3 regions of the Azoarcus sp. DN11 genome follow, and region 3 is predicted to be linked to each of the others. Evidence: predicted binding sites of a transcription regulator. Region 3 holds the regulator's gene; each other region holds the start of a gene.
What was found. Region 3 encodes FNR, which switches genes on or off when oxygen is low (the NO sensors DNR and NnrR bind a similar motif). Its sites were predicted from a motif close to TTGANCTAGNTCAA; they were not measured.
Positions count from the first base shown of each region.

Region 1 (4,904 bases), 2.1 Mb from region 3:
CAGGCCGAGATTCACGACCGGCGGGACGATGCGGCCGGCGTTCACCAGCGCGATGCCGCCGGGGCGCAGCATGTGACTCCAGCGCAGCGCTTCGGCCGACTCGAAGCCGATCAGGAGGTCGGCTTCGCCCGGCACGATCTGCGGCGACAGCACGACCCTGCCGAAGCGCAGGTGCGAGGTCACGACTCCGCCACGCTGGCTCATGCCCGCGACTTCGGTCTTCTTCACGTCGAAGCCGAGCGAAATCGCCGCTTCGGCGAGGATCTCGGTCGCCGTCATGACGCCCTGCCCGCCGACGCCGCACACGAGGATGTTGGTGATCTGGGACATGGCGGCGCTCACTTCCTGACGAACTGGACGGACTGGATGGACTGGACGGGCTGCGCGTGCACGATGGCTTTCGGCGCACAAGGCTGCACGCACAGGCCGCAGCCGGTGCAGGCGGACGTTTCGATGCGCACGAAGGAGAGGTCGACTTCCTTGCCCGAAGCCTTGACCTCCTTGTCGCGGCGCGTGACGTGGATCGCGGGGCAGCCGACTTCGACGCAGTTACCGCAGCCGGTGCAGCGGTCTTCCTCGACCAGGTAGGACTTGGCCGGCTCGTAGTGGTCGATCAGCACGCAGGGGCGGTTCGTGATGATGACCGAGGGCTCCTCGATCTTCGTCTCCTCGCGCAGCGCCTTGAACAGCACCGGCAGCTGGTAGGGATCGACGACGCGGATGCGCTCCTTCTTCACGCCGAGCGCCTCGCACAGCCGGGCGAAGTCGACGCGCTGGGTTTCCTCGCCGTGGATGTCGCGGCCGGTGCCGGGGTTGTCCTGGCCGCCGGTCATGCCGACGGCGCGGTTGTCGAGCAGCAGCACCGTGACGTTGCCGCGGTTCCAGGTGATGTCGAGCAGGCCCTGCATGCCCATGTGCATGAAAGTCGAATCGCCGATCACGGCGACGACCTTCTTGTTCTCGTCAACCTTGCCACGCCCCTTGTCCATCCCCAGCGCGGTACCCATCGATGCCCCCATCGAGATGCAGGAGTCGAGCGCGTTCCACGGGTGCCCCGCGCCCAGCGTGTAGCAACCGATGTCACCCGCGATCAGCACGTTGCGCATCTGCGAGAGCGTGTAATACACGCCCAGGTGCGGGCACGCGACGCACATCGTCGGCGGGCGCGGGAAGACCTGCTGGGGCGGCACGTGCTCGGGTTCCGGCACGGCCTCGCCGCGCAGGCGCCTGACGGCGGGTTCCAGCACGTCGGGCGCGAGCTCGCCGATGCGCGGCAGCACGTCCTTGCCGTGGCAGGCGATGCCCGCGGCCTTCATTTCGGTTTCCAGCAGCGGCTCGGTTTCCTCGACGACCAGCACGGTGTCGACGGTCGCGGCGAAAGCGCGCAGGCTCTCCAGCGGCGGCGGACAGGACAGGCCCAGCTTGAACACCGGCGCATCGGGGAAGGCGTCGCGCACGTGCATGAAAGTCGGCCCCGAGGTGACGAAGCCGATGCGGCGATCGCTGCCGTCGATCCGGAAGTTGAGCGGCGACGCCTCCGCCTCGGCGCGGGCCGCGGTCTCGCGCTGGAACACCGACGGCAGGCGCGGCTTGGCGTTGCCCGGCACCATGACCCAGTGGCGCGGATCCTTCACGAAGCCGGCCGGCTCATGCTCGCTGCGCCCGCCCGTCTGCACGACACCCTTCACATGGCAGATGCGCGTCGTCAGGCGCAGGATCACCGGGCTCTTCAGGCGTTCGGACAGGTCGAAGGCCGCCAGCGTCATCGCGTAGGCCTCCTGCGAATCGGCCGGCTCCAGCACCAGCACATGCGCGAAGCGGCCCCAGTAGCGCGAATCCTGTTCGTTCTGCGACGAGGACATGCCCACGTCGTCGGCGACGGCGATCACCAGTCCGCCCTCGGTGCCGGTCACGGTGATCGTCATCAGCGCATCCGAGGCGACGTTCAGCCCGACATGCTTCATCGCGCAGAACGCGCGGGCGCCGACCATCGATGCGCCGAGGGCCACTTCCAGCGCGACCTTCTCGTTCACCGACCACTCGGTGTAGAGGTCGGGGTAGCGCGCCAGCACTTCGAGGATCTCGGTGGACGGCGTGCCGGGATAGGCGGCGGCGACGCGCGTGCCGGCTTCCCAGACGGCGCGAGCGACCGCGTCGTTGCCGGAGAGGAACAGGCGGGCGGCCGCGGGGACGGGCTGGGTGGCTGGCATGGGGGGACCCTGGGCAATGTGAATGGGGACAGCAAAGTTTACCGATCGGTCAACTTTGCCCCATTGACGAGGATCAAAGGCGCGGGCCACCCCGCGCCGGACGGGCGCGCCCCGATGTGCCTCCCCTTGAACCGCGCCGAAGGGCGCGGTCGGCAGCGCTTACTCCATCACGCTGAGGAACCGGGCGACGGACTCGATCTCGGGGTCGTCGATGTTCTCGACAACCGTATGCATCACCATGTTCGGCGAGGAGCGCGAATAATCGCGGAAGGCCCGCAATTGCGACGCGAGGTACTGGGCATGCTGGCCGGCGAGCCGCGGCAGGTACATCGCGCCACGCCCCTGCGGGCCGTGGCAGGTCGTGCACGCCGTCACGCCCTTCGCCGGAATGCCGGCAAAGTAGATGTGGCGGCCGCGGTCGACCTGCTCGGGATCACCTCCCGTTTCCGGCACCATCGGTTTTTCACTGAAATATTCGGCCAGCGCACGCATCTCGCCGCCCGAGAGGTCTTCGACGCGTTTCTGCATGCGCCTGCTGGTGCGCACGCCGGTCTTGAAGTTGGCCATCTGCCGCGTGAGATAGTCGACGTTCTGTCCCGCAAGCTTGGGGAACGCCGCGTCCCCGCTCAGGCCGTTCGTGCCGTGGCACCTGTGGCAGCGCTCACTCACCAGTTGCTCCGCGGGCCGGTCGGGGGCCGCGATGGCCGGCGCCACGCCGCCGAGGACGAGAACCGCGACCAGAAACTTCCCGACGCTCATACCCCTCCCCCCAAACCTCACAGGCGAGCCGCTACCTATCCGCGGCCGCCGACTCCCGGTAGGACCAGCACGTTCTGGACGAGTTCGGCGAGCGAATTCGCCTCCATCTTCTCCATCACCCGCGCCCGATGCACTTCCACCGTCTTGATGCTGATGCCGAGCACGTCGGCGATCTGCTTGTTGAGCTTGCCGGCGATGATGAGATCCAGCACTTCGCGCTCGCGCTGCGTCAGGTGCATCAGCCGCCGCGCCGTGTCGGCTTCGTGCTGGCGCTTGTTGCGGCTCTCCTGCTCGGCTGTCAGGCACTCTCCGATCAGGTTCAGCATGTCGCGCTCGCTGAACGGTTTCTCGATGAAATCGATCGCCCCTTTCTTCACCGCCGATACTGCCATCGGCACGTCGCCGTGACCGGTGATAAAAATCACCGGTAGCGTGCAATGACGGCGCTTCAACTCCTCGAACAGTTCCAGCCCGCTCATGCCCGGCATGCGCACATCGAGCACCAGGCAGCCGGTCATCGCCGGCAGGTAGTCGCGCAGGAAGCTCTCGGCCGACTCCCACGCCCGCACGCGATGGCCGCTCGATTCGAGCAGCCACACCAGTGAATCGCGCAGCGCCTCGTCGTCGTCGACGATGTAGATGCATTGTTCAGACACGGCGGACTGTCCGGTCACCGGCGACCTCGGTGGGCAATGTGAATGAGAAGATGGTACCCCCTTCCGGGTTGGAATCCACAATCAGGCGCCCGTCGTGGAATTCGATGATGGAGCGGCAGATGTTCAGGCCCATCCCCATGCCTTCCGCCTTGGTTGTGTAAAAGGGCGTGAAGAGACGCCCGCGCTCTTCCTCACCGATGCCGTGCCCGCGGTCGATGACCGCGACCTCCACCGCCCGCGGGCCGAGCGAGCGGGCACGCACGGTGAGCACGCGCTGCTCGTCGGGCAGGTCCGCCATCGCGTCGATGCCGTTCTTCACCAGGTTCAGCACGACCTGTTCGATCATGATGCGATCGGCGAAGACGGGCGGCAGGTCGGGGGCGACCTCCGACACGATGCGCGAGCTCACCCGTCGCGCGTCGATCTCGGCGAAGCCGATCGCGTCGTCCAGCACGTCGGAAATCTGCACCGCGCTGCGTCGCGGCTCGCTCTTCTTCACGAATTCGCGGATGCGGCGGATGATCTTGCCGGCGCGCTCGGCCTGGAAACTCGCCTTTTGCATCGCCGCCAGCAGCTCTTCCTCGCGCCAGTTGCCCGACTGGATGCGCGTGACGCATCCCATGCTGTAGTTGGCGATGGCCGACAGCGGCTGGTTGAGTTCGTGCGCGAGCGTGGAGGCCATCTCGCCCATCGTGATCAGGCGCGACGTGCGCTGCAGGCGCTCGGCCTGCTGGCGCGACACTTCCGCGGTCTGCTTGCGCTCGGTGATGTCGGTCGCGATACCCATGCGCACGACGCGCCCGTCCACCCAGCGCGTCGCACGCTCGCGCACGTGGTACCAGCGCCCGGACAGCGGATGCTGCAGTTCGCCGTCGAAGAGCTCGCGCGGCAGGTCGGCGGCCGTGAGGCCGCGGGGATCGACCGGGTAGTCGCCGCGCTCGGGCTGCGGCACGGCGACGCCGCGCACCGTCCGCCCGACCGCATCGAAGCCGTGGATGCTCTTGAACGCGCGGTTGGCGAAGAGGATCTCGTCGGTGCGGGCGTCGGCGACGAACACCGCGGCTTCGAGGCCGTCCAGCACCGCCTCGAAGCGCTCGTGCGCGGCCTCGAGCGCGGCGCGGATGCGCTTCGGCTCGGTGATGTCGGTGACCGAAGCCATCCAGCCGGTCTGCACGCCGTTGGCGTCGATCAGCGGGGACAGGTAGAAGCGTGCATCGATCCGCTCGCCGTTCTTGCGCCGGATGTGCATCTCGAAGCCGCTCGGGGGCGCGCGGCCCAG
Region 1 is NZ_CP021731.1:1,509,850-1,514,753, reverse strand. It holds gene CDA09_RS06945 (indolepyruvate oxidoreductase subunit beta) at 1-330, opposite strand, end outside; gene CDA09_RS06940 (thiamine pyrophosphate-dependent enzyme) at 339-2,210, opposite strand; gene CDA09_RS06935 (c-type cytochrome) at 2,370-2,969, opposite strand; gene CDA09_RS06930 (response regulator transcription factor) at 3,005-3,625, opposite strand; gene CDA09_RS06925 (PAS domain S-box protein) at 3,618-4,904, opposite strand, start outside.
Region 1: CDA09_RS06940 (thiamine pyrophosphate-dependent enzyme) is a predicted target of FNR. The motif match lies at 2,274-2,287, and genes of this name have one in related genera.

Region 2 (4,904 bases), 1.8 Mb from region 3:
CTTCCAGAGCACCGAAAACCGGCTGCGCGACGACGACCTGAAAAAAATCTACGGCCCCGCTTTCCCCGCCACACCTTATGGAGCAGATACGAAAGGCAACGAGGATTGGGCTTACCGCGTGAATTATCGCGAGAATTTCCTCAGCCTGCGCTGGGATCACGGACGGATGTCCCACGTCGTGGACATGGGCGCCGAGGGCCAGGTCTTGATGAAACTGGCGCTGTGGTCGGAATTCTTCCTGGCAGGCAATCATCACGACGACAAGTATCTCGGCATTACGCCCGAGGACGGCTTCCGTGGCGCCATGCTCAATCTGAGCGCCGTCAGCAAGATGCTGATGATGAAATCGGCGATGCTCTACGACGGCAAGGCGCTGGGCGGCGTCGATCCGCGCACGGCAAAACCCGGCGCCTATTACTTCCCGCACCGTATCGGCGTCCGGTTGCGAATGGTCGGCGACCTGCCGCCGCGGCCGGAAGAATTTTCCGTTGTCGACAACAGCAGCCAGCTGTTCGATCAAGCCTCACTGCTGTGGGGACTGAGCGAGTTCTATCACTTCGCGGATCCCGCGGTGAAAGGCAACTGGAATAGGGTATTCGGCGACAACACGCCCTATGACGGATCGATCATGGAGCAGAAGTACATCGTTCTGGCCGAAGGCTTGGCCGATCTGGTGCTATCGACCATGGAAACGAAGCATCAAGCCACCAACGGCGTGCTGGCCTCCGAATGGACCCCGGAGCACGGGCGCGGCGCCTTGACCAGGACGGCCGACCTGGGCATGTCCCTGGTCGCCCTGGCCAACTACGTCGACAAGGTGCATACCGACACGGCCGTCGTCGAACGCGCCAAGGGGATGCTGCGCAGGCAGGCGGACTTTCTGGCGAGCGCCCTGCAGGCAGGCGATGGCAGCGTGACCGCCGCCTACGACGGCGATAAGGCCGTCGCGGGGGCACCGGCCTTGCTCGATCAGGGCCTGACCGTCCGGGGCCTGTTGGCCGCTTACCACGTACTCGGCGATGAGCGCTTCAAGACGGCGGCAAGGAATGCGCTGGATTTCATGAATGCCCGGCTGTGGGATGAGAAGACCGGCCTTTACCGCTCGGAACTCGGCGCCGCCACCAGCGTGTATACCCCCCTGAACCTCGGTGCGGCCATCGGTGCGTTACGGGAGATGATTCTGGAAACCAAGAGCCCGGAACTCATCGCCCGCTACAAGCGCTTCTGGGCCCAGGCCATCGATGCGAGCGGCATCCAGCAGAGCGAGTTCGAGGAGACCGGCGAAACAGCTCTCTACCAGAAGGATGGCGATAAAGACGGCATACCACGCATCGAATACGGCGACGGCAAGTACGGTATCGCGCCGGTTTTCGCCAGCCGCGTGGAAATCTCGACCCCTTGATGGGTGAGATGGGGCAGCAGCGGAAACCGACAAGAATCGAAGGCTGTTAACACGGCAGTCGAATCGATCATCTCCGTTCGCCCTGAGCTTGTCGAAGGCCTGGCTCAGTTGGGCTTCGACAGGCTCGGCCCGAACGGTATTGGGTTGCCGGGTCAATAAGCCGGCGCCTCCCACGCGAGGTGGAGCCCGGCCTGTCGGAGTGACCTCATTCCGGATCTCCACTGTAGAGAATTGCCGCCTCGCCGAACCGGCCCCTTGACCCCCGTCAACGCGGCTCGGGCGCCGGCGCACTATGGTTGCGGAGCTTTTTTCCCCAACCCCCGCCATGACCTCCAATACGAAAATCGAACTCGTCTGCCCGGCAGGGAGCCTGCCGGCGCTGAAGACGGCCGTCGACCATGGAGCCGACTGCGTCTATCTCGGCTTCAAGGACGCGACCAACGCGCGAAACTTCACCGGCCTGAATTTCGACGCCAAGGCGCTGGCCGAAGGCGTGCGCTACGCCCATGACCGCAAGCGCAAAGTGCTGGTCGCCCTCAACACCTACCCGCAGGCCGGCAACTGGGCCGGCTGGACGGCCGCCGTGGACCGCGCCGCCGACATGGGCATCGACGCGATCATCGTCGCCGACCCCGGCCTGATGGCCTACGCGCAGAAGAAACACCCGCAGTTGCGCCTGCACCTGTCCGTTCAGGGCTCGGCGACCACCTACGAGGCGATCAACTTCTACGCCGAGCGCTTCGGCATCCAGCGCGCGGTGCTGCCGCGCGTGCTGTCGCTGCCGCAGGTGCAGCACGTGATCGCCAACACCCAGGTCGAGATCGAAGTGTTCGGCTTCGGCGGCCTGTGCGTGATGGTCGAAGGGCGCTGCGCGCTGTCCGCCTACGCCACCGGCGAATCGCCCAACTGCAACGGCGCCTGCTCGCCGGGCAAGCACGTGCGCTGGGAACAGACACCCCAGGGCATGGAAACGCGCCTCAACGGCATCCTCATCGACCGCTTCGACGACGGCGAGCGCGCCGGCTACCCGACGCTGTGCAAGGGCCGCTTCGACGTGAACGGCGAGACCTACTACGCGATCGAGGAGCCGACCAGCCTCAACACGCTGGAACTGCTGCCCGACCTCGCCCGCGCCGGCGTGCGCGCGATCAAGATCGAAGGCCGCCAGCGCAGCCCCGCCTATGTCGGCCAAGTCACGCGCGTGTGGCGCGAGGCGATCGACAAGGTGATGCGCGACGCCGACAGCTTCGCCGTGCAGCCGGCGTGGATCGCCGAACTCGACAAGGTCTCCGAAGGCCGCAGCCATACGCTCGGCGCGTACTACCGGCCGTGGAAGTGAACAACAGAATGAAAATCGCCCTGGGTCCCCTGCTCTACTACTGGTCGCGCCAGCAGACGCTGGAGTTCTACGCACAGATCGCGGAAAGCCCCGCCGACATCGTCTATCTCGGCGAGACGGTGTGCTCGCGCCGCCACGAACTGCGCGCCGAGGACTGGCTCGACGTCGCGGCGATGCTCAAGGCCGCCGGCAAGGAAGCCGTGCTGTCCTCGCAATCGCTGATCGAGTCCGAATCCGACCTCAAGGCCCTGCGCCGCATCGTCGCGCAGGACGGATTCCGCGTCGAAGCCAACGACATGTCGGCGGTGAACCTGCTGACCAAGGCCGGCCGCCGCGACTGGATCGCCGGCCCGACGCTCAACATCTTCAATCCGCAGACGCTGTCGATGATGGCCGAATCGGGCGCGACGCGCTGGATGGCGCCGCCCGAGATGTCCGGCGCGGTGCTCGCCGAACTCCTCGCCTCCGGCGCGCCCGCGATCGAGACCGAAGTGCTCGCCTGGGGCCGCCTGCCGCTCGCCCACTCGGCGCGCTGCTTCACCGCCCGCCACTACAACCTGCAGAAGGACACCTGCGAGTTCCGCTGCCTCGGCATGAAGGACGGCCTGGTGCTGCGCACCCGCGAAGGCGAGCCCTTCCTGACGCTGAACGGCGTGCAGACGCAGTCCGCGCGCGTGCACAACCTGCTCGCCGACCTGCCGACGCTGCGCGACACCGCGCAGGTGCTGCGCGTGAGCCCGCAGGGCGACAACACCGTGGCGGTGCTCGAACTCTTCCGCGACGCCATCGCCGGCACGCTGTCGCCGCTGGACGCCTTCACCCGCAGCAAGACGCTGATGGTCGAAGCGCCGTGCAACGGCTTCTGGCACGGCCGCCCCGGCGTCGAACAGTACGTCTCCGCCTGATTCCGTCTTCCTGGAGTGCACACATGAGCATGAGCAATTTCCGCATCCCGGCCTTCACGCTCCCCGCGGCGCTCGCGCGCCTCGCGTCGCACCTGCCGCAGCGCCCGCCCACCTTCGCGCTGACCACTGCGCTGAACCTCGCGCTCGGCCGCGTGCTGTCGCGCGAGGACCTCGAGCCGCTGACCGGCCGCCACCTGCGCATGCGCGTACGCGACGCCGGCCTGACGCTCGACTTCACGCTCGGCCCGCGCGGCTTCGTGCCGCTGTCCGCCGGCGGCGAACCCGACCTCACGCTGACCGCCAATGTGCGCGACTACATCGCGCTCGCGCTGCGCGAGGAAGACGCCGACACGCTGTTCTTCGGCCGCCGCCTGCTCATGGAGGGCGCGACCGACCTCGGCCTGCTGGTCAAGAACACGCTCGATGCGGTGGACTGGGACGCGCTGCGGACCGAATACGCGCCCGCCAGCGTGCTGCGCCGCTTCAACCCGCTCACGCGCCACCACCCGCAGCAGTCGCTCGGCGCGCACTGAGCAGGCTGCCCCCCAGCAGAGGCTTCCGTAGGACGGGAGGTAATCGCGCCCTACGGAAGCCCTGCCCCCTCTCGGCCCGGACCGATCGACCGCCCTTCGCGCTAGAATCGAGGCTCCGAAGCCTGCCCCGACCCGCCGATGCCCACCGCGCGCGCCGCGTCATCCCTGCCGCGCAATCTCGCCTTCGCCTACGGCCTGCTGATCGTCTACGCGTGCCTGCACCCGCTGACCGGCTGGCGCTCGACGGGGCTCCCGCTGCTCGATTTCCTCACCGCCCCCTGGCCGAAGTATGTGCGCAGCGCCGACATCGTGATCAACGTGCTCGGTTTCATGCCGTTCGGTTTCGTCCTCGCACCCGCCCTGCCGCAGCGCATCGGCCGCGCCGCGGGCATCGCGCTCGCGACGCTGATCGCGGCGCTGCTGTCCTTCAGCATGGAGCTGACGCAGAACTTCCTGCCCACGCGCGTCCCCTCCAACATCGACCTCGCCTGCAACACCACCGGCGCCTTCCTCGGCGCGCTCGCCGGCGCCCGCTGGGGCCATCCGATGTTCGACGAGCGCGGCTGGCTGCAGCGCTGGCGCGCCGCCCGCATCATCCCGGGACACCTCGGCGACTTCGGGCTGATCCTGCTCGGATTGTGGCTGCTGGCACAGCTCACGCCCGACCACGTGCTGTTCGGCAGCGGCGACCTGCGCCAGCTGCTGGGCCTGCCGACCCCGCTGCG
Region 2 is NZ_CP021731.1:447,791-452,694, reverse strand. It holds gene CDA09_RS02025 (hypothetical protein) at 1-1,402, shown strand, start outside; gene ubiU (ubiquinone anaerobic biosynthesis protein UbiU) at 1,728-2,741, shown strand; gene CDA09_RS02015 (U32 family peptidase) at 2,750-3,646, shown strand; gene ubiT (ubiquinone anaerobic biosynthesis accessory factor UbiT) at 3,676-4,179, shown strand; gene CDA09_RS02005 (VanZ family protein) at 4,318-4,904, shown strand, end outside.
Region 2: ubiU (ubiquinone anaerobic biosynthesis protein UbiU) is a predicted target of FNR. The motif match lies at 1,658-1,671, and genes of this name have one in related genera.

Region 3 (4,904 bases):
GTGGAGGCCGGTTCCGGCGCTGAAGGTGCCGCTGCTGGGGATGCTGCACATCGGCTTTCTCTGGCTCGGAATCGCGCTGACGCTGTTCTCCATCCAGGGCGTCGCATCGTTGCTGGGTTACGCGGTCCTGGGGCTGGCGCCCCTGCATGCGATCGGCGTCGGCTTCTTCGGATCCGTCCTGTTGGCGATGGTCTCGCGTGTCAGCCTGGGCCACTCCGGACGCAAGCTCGTCGCCGACCGGCTGACCTGGGGACTGTTCCTCGGGCTGGAACTGGTGGTCGTGATCCGGGTCCTTGCTGAAGTGGTTCCCGCGGGCTGGTCCGCCACGGTCATGCTGCTCGCCGTCCTGGGCTGGCTGGGCGTGTTCGGCGCCTGGGCCACACGCTACCTGCCAATCTACTGGCGGCCGCGCAGCGACGGTCGCCCTGGGTGATCCATGTACCTGACGGTCAAGCACCTGCACGTCACGTGTGCCGTTCTGAGCGGCAGCGGCTTCCTGCTGCAGGGCCTATGGATGATGCTCCGGAGTCCCCTCGTCGATCATCGTGTGACGCGCATCCTGCCGCACATCATCGATACGGTATTCCTGGGGAGCGCGATCACGCTTGCGGTGATGAGCGGGCAGTATCCCTTCGTCGTGCCCTGGGTCACCGCGAAGGTCATCGGTCTCGTCGTCTACATCCTTCTCGGCGCGACTGCGCTGCGCTGGGGTCGCACGATGCGGACCCGCGTGCTGGCGCTGGCCGCGGCCGTCGTCACTTTCTCGTGGATCGTCTCGGTGGCGTTGAGCAAGAACCCCGCCGGATTCCTGACTCTTACCGGAGTGTTTTGATGGCCGATTCGCTGATCCCCACGTCGCCGGGTTTCGAAACCCCGCTCGAGATGCTCGAAGCCTGCCATGAGCGCCTGCAGGCACAACTGGCCACGCTGGCCCGGCTCGCGGCCTGGCTTCCCGAGCATGGTCCCGACCGCCAGGCGCAACAGGCCGCGACCAACGTGATGCGCTACTTCGATGTTGCCGCGGTGAAGCACCACCAGGACGAGGAGGACGATCTCTTTCCCGTCCTGCGCGAGCGCGTCGATGAGGCCCGGCGGGGCGAGCTCGGTACGCTCATCGACTGGATCCTGGCGGATCACCAGCGGCTGTTCGCGGGCTGGGCGCAGATGCGCGCGCGGCTCGAGTGCATCGCGCGCGGAGAAAGTGCCGACCTGACGCCGGCCGCGGTGGAGGAATTCGCGGGCGCTTACCGGCGTCACATCGCGCGGGAGGAAGGCGAATTGCTCCCCGTCGCCCGCAGCGTGCTCGGCGCGCAGGATATCGAGGTGCTGTCGGGAACGATGACTGCGCGGCGGCGCCAATAGGGCGGGGCGCCGCAATCGGCGGCACGGCACGCACCCCGGTCAGGGGCGGGGCGACGGCGACGGGTGCTGGATCAGCCGCTTCAGGCCGACGATGTCGAGAATGCGGATGTGCTTCTGCTGGACCGCGATCAGGCCTTCGTCCTGGAACTTCGAGAAGGCCCGCGACACCGTTTCGAGCTTGAGGCCCAGATAGGAGCCGATCTCCTCGCGGGTCATGCGAAGGTGGAATTCCGCGGGGGAGAAGCCGCGCGCCGTGAAACGCTGCGACATGTTGAGCAGGAAGGCCGCCAGGCGCTCTTCGGCGCGCATCGAGCCGAGGAGGGTCATCACGCCGTGGTCGCGCACGATCTCGCGGCTCATGACCTTGTGGAACTGGAGCTGTAGGCCTTCGACCACGCGCGACAGTTCCTCGAGCTTGCTGTAGGCGATCACGCAGACTTCGCTGTCTTCGAGCGCGATCGCATTGCAGGAATGGGCTTCGGTGCTGATGCCGTCGAGACCGAGCATTTCGCCGGTCATCTGGAAGCCGGTGACCTGTTCGCGCCCGTCCTCGAGTAGCACGTCGGTCTTGAACGAACCTGCGCGGATCGCGTAGATCGCCTCGAACGGATCGCCCGCGCGATACAGATGCTGCTGCCGCTTGATCTTGCGCCGCGCACCGACCAGTTCGTCGAGACGGTCGATTTCCGATTCCGACATCCCGAAGGGCAGGCACAGTTCGACCAGGTTGCACTGGGAGCATGCGACCTTCAGGCTCGCGACTGTAATCGGCACCGTCGCCTTCATTTGCACGATAATATTGTTCCTTCTACATCGACCGAGAAGTGGCAGGCGCCCGGCGGAATGGACCGTTGATCCACGTCAACCACAAAACTGCGGCTTTTTGAGATCGTACGGAATGCACTCAAGCGAAACATCCATGACCAGTCAGAAAGATCTTGTGTTCGACCAGCAGCTGATTCGCCGGTTCGACATCAATGGGCCGCGCTACACGTCCTACCCGACGGCCGACCGCTTCGTCGAAGCGTTCGATGCCCGTGCATTGCGGGACTGGCTGGCGCAACGCGGTGTCGGGGGCGTGAGCAAACCGCTCTCATTATACTTCCACATCCCGTTCTGTAACACGATCTGCTACTACTGCGCGTGCAACAAGATCATCACGAAAGATCATGCACGTTCGGCGAAGTACCTGAAGTATCTCGATAAGGAAATCGGGATGCAGGCCGCCGCATTGGGCGGTAGCCACCAGGTCACGCAGCTTCACCTCGGCGGCGGCACGCCGACCTTCCTGTCGCATGACGAGCTGCGCCAGCTCATGGATTCGGTGCACAAGCGCTTCACGCTGGTGCCGAACGGCGAATACTCGATCGAGGTCGATCCGCGCAAGGTCGACTTCGACACCGTGAAGCTGCTCGCCGACCTCGGCTTCAACCGCATGAGCGTGGGCGTGCAGGACTTCAACGAAGACGTGCAGGAAGCGGTCAATCGCATCCAGAGCTTCGATGAAACCAGGCTCGTGATCGAGTCGGCCCGCGCCACCGGCTTCAAGTCCATCAGCATGGACCTGATCTACGGCCTGCCGCGCCAGAACATCATCAGCTTCAACCGCACGCTGGAGCAGGTACTGGAGCTGTCGCCGGATCGCATCTCGCTGTACAGCTACGCGCACCTGCCGGGCCTGTTCAAGCCGCAGCGCCGTATCTCGATCAACGACATGCCGACCTCGGACACCAAGCTGCAGATCCTGCAGATGGCGATCCGCCGGCTGACGGAGGCGGGCTACGTCTATATCGGCATGGACCACTTTGCCAAGCCGGACGACGAGCTCACGATCGCCCAGCGCCAGGGGCGCCTGCACCGCAATTTCCAGGGCTATTCGACGCAGGCCGAATGCGACCTGCTGGCCTTCGGCGTGTCGGCGATCGGCAAGATCGGCCCGGTGTACTCGCAGAACGTGAAGACGCTCGACGAGTACTACGACGCCCTCGATCGCGACGAACTGCCGGTCCTGCGCGGCGTCGAGCTGACGGCCGACGACCTGCTGCGTCGTTCGATCATCCAGGCGCTGATGTGCCATTTCGAGCTGTCGATCGATTCGATCGAGATCGCGCACCTGATCAAGTTCGACGAATACTTCGCCGCCGAACTCGAGGATCTCAAGGCGATGGAGGAGGCCGGCCTGCTGAAGGTCAGCGACAAGTGGATCAGCGTGCTGCCGCCGGGGCGCCTGCTGGTGCGCGGCATCGCGATGGTCTTCGACCGTTACCTGCGCGCCGACCGCGAGCGCGCGCGTTATTCGAAGGTCATCTGAGTCCGGCCGGCGGCCCGTTGTCGCGGGCTGCCTGGGGCGGGAGAAGGTGGTACAGTGCGGGCGTCCTCGGGCGCCCGTTCTTCTTTCGTGTCCCGCCCGCGTGAGTTTCCCGCCCTTTTGTCCTTGCCATGCCTGAAACCGGTTACATCGCAGCCTTCCTGATCGGCCTTCTGGGCGGCACACACTGCGTCAGCATGTGCGGCGGGATCGTCGGCGCTCTGACTGTGAACATGCCGGGTCGCGCCGGGCGGCAGTGGCCGGTGCACCTGGCCTACAATCTCGGGCGGGTCGCGACTTACACGATCCTGGGGGGATTGCTCGGCGCCCTCGGGACCGTCGGCATGCTGTTCTCCAACGTCCTTCCGGTCCAGATGGCCTTGTATGTGCTGGCGAACCTCATGCTCGTCGCGCTGGGGCTGTACCTGACGGGATTCACGGGCCTGCTCGCGCCCGTCGAGCGGGCCGGATTGGTGCTGTGGAAGCGTGTCCAGCCTTTCACCGCGCGTTTCATCCCGGCGCGTTCGGTGGGGCACGCCTTGCCCCTCGGGCTGCTGTGGGGCTTCCTGCCTTGCGGCCTCGTCTATAGCGTGCTGACCACCGCGCTGGTCACCGGGTCCGCCGGGCGCGGCGCAGGGCTGATGCTCGCCTTTGGCCTGGGGACGCTGCCGAATCTGATGTTGGCGGGCATGCTGTTCAAGCGCTTCCGCGACATTACCCGCAACCGGCGCGTGCGATTCGTGGCGGGGACGCTCGTGCTGGGCTTCGGCGTGTTCGGGCTGTTCCATGCGCCCACGCTCGGCGGAGCCTTGTGGAAGGGCGTCGTCTGCGAGGTGTGAGTCGCCTCACGAGGATGTTCGCGTTCGCGAGCCGTGAGCGTGTGCCTCGGGCGGCGAAGTGGGCGGCTCCTCGGATGCCGTCGAGAGCGCGTGCAGGATCGGGCAGGGGGCGGGCGCTTCGGTGTGTTCGCAGCAGGTCACGAGGCCTTGCAGCGCACTGCGCATCTCCTCGAGCTGCCGGATGCGGGATTCGACGTCGGCGATCTTCGCCTGCGCGAACGCGCGTGCACGCTCGCGGTCTGTCTCTTCGTCCAGGGCGAGCAGTTCCGAGATCTCCTCGAGGCTGAAGCCGAGCGTCTGCGCGCGACGGATGAAACGCAGGCGCGCGAGTTCGTCGGTGCCGTAGACGCGGAAGGCGCCCTTGTGCGCACCGCCTTGCGGGAGCAGGCCGCGAC
Region 3 is NZ_CP021731.1:3,642,784-3,647,687, reverse strand. It holds gene CDA09_RS16845 (NnrS family protein) at 1-433, shown strand, start outside; gene CDA09_RS16840 (SirB2 family protein) at 437-832, shown strand; gene CDA09_RS16835 (hemerythrin domain-containing protein) at 832-1,362, shown strand; gene fnr (fumarate/nitrate reduction transcriptional regulator Fnr) at 1,402-2,148, opposite strand; gene hemN (oxygen-independent coproporphyrinogen III oxidase) at 2,282-3,673, shown strand; gene CDA09_RS16820 (sulfite exporter TauE/SafE family protein) at 3,802-4,509, shown strand; gene CDA09_RS16815 (MerR family transcriptional regulator) at 4,516-4,904, opposite strand, start outside.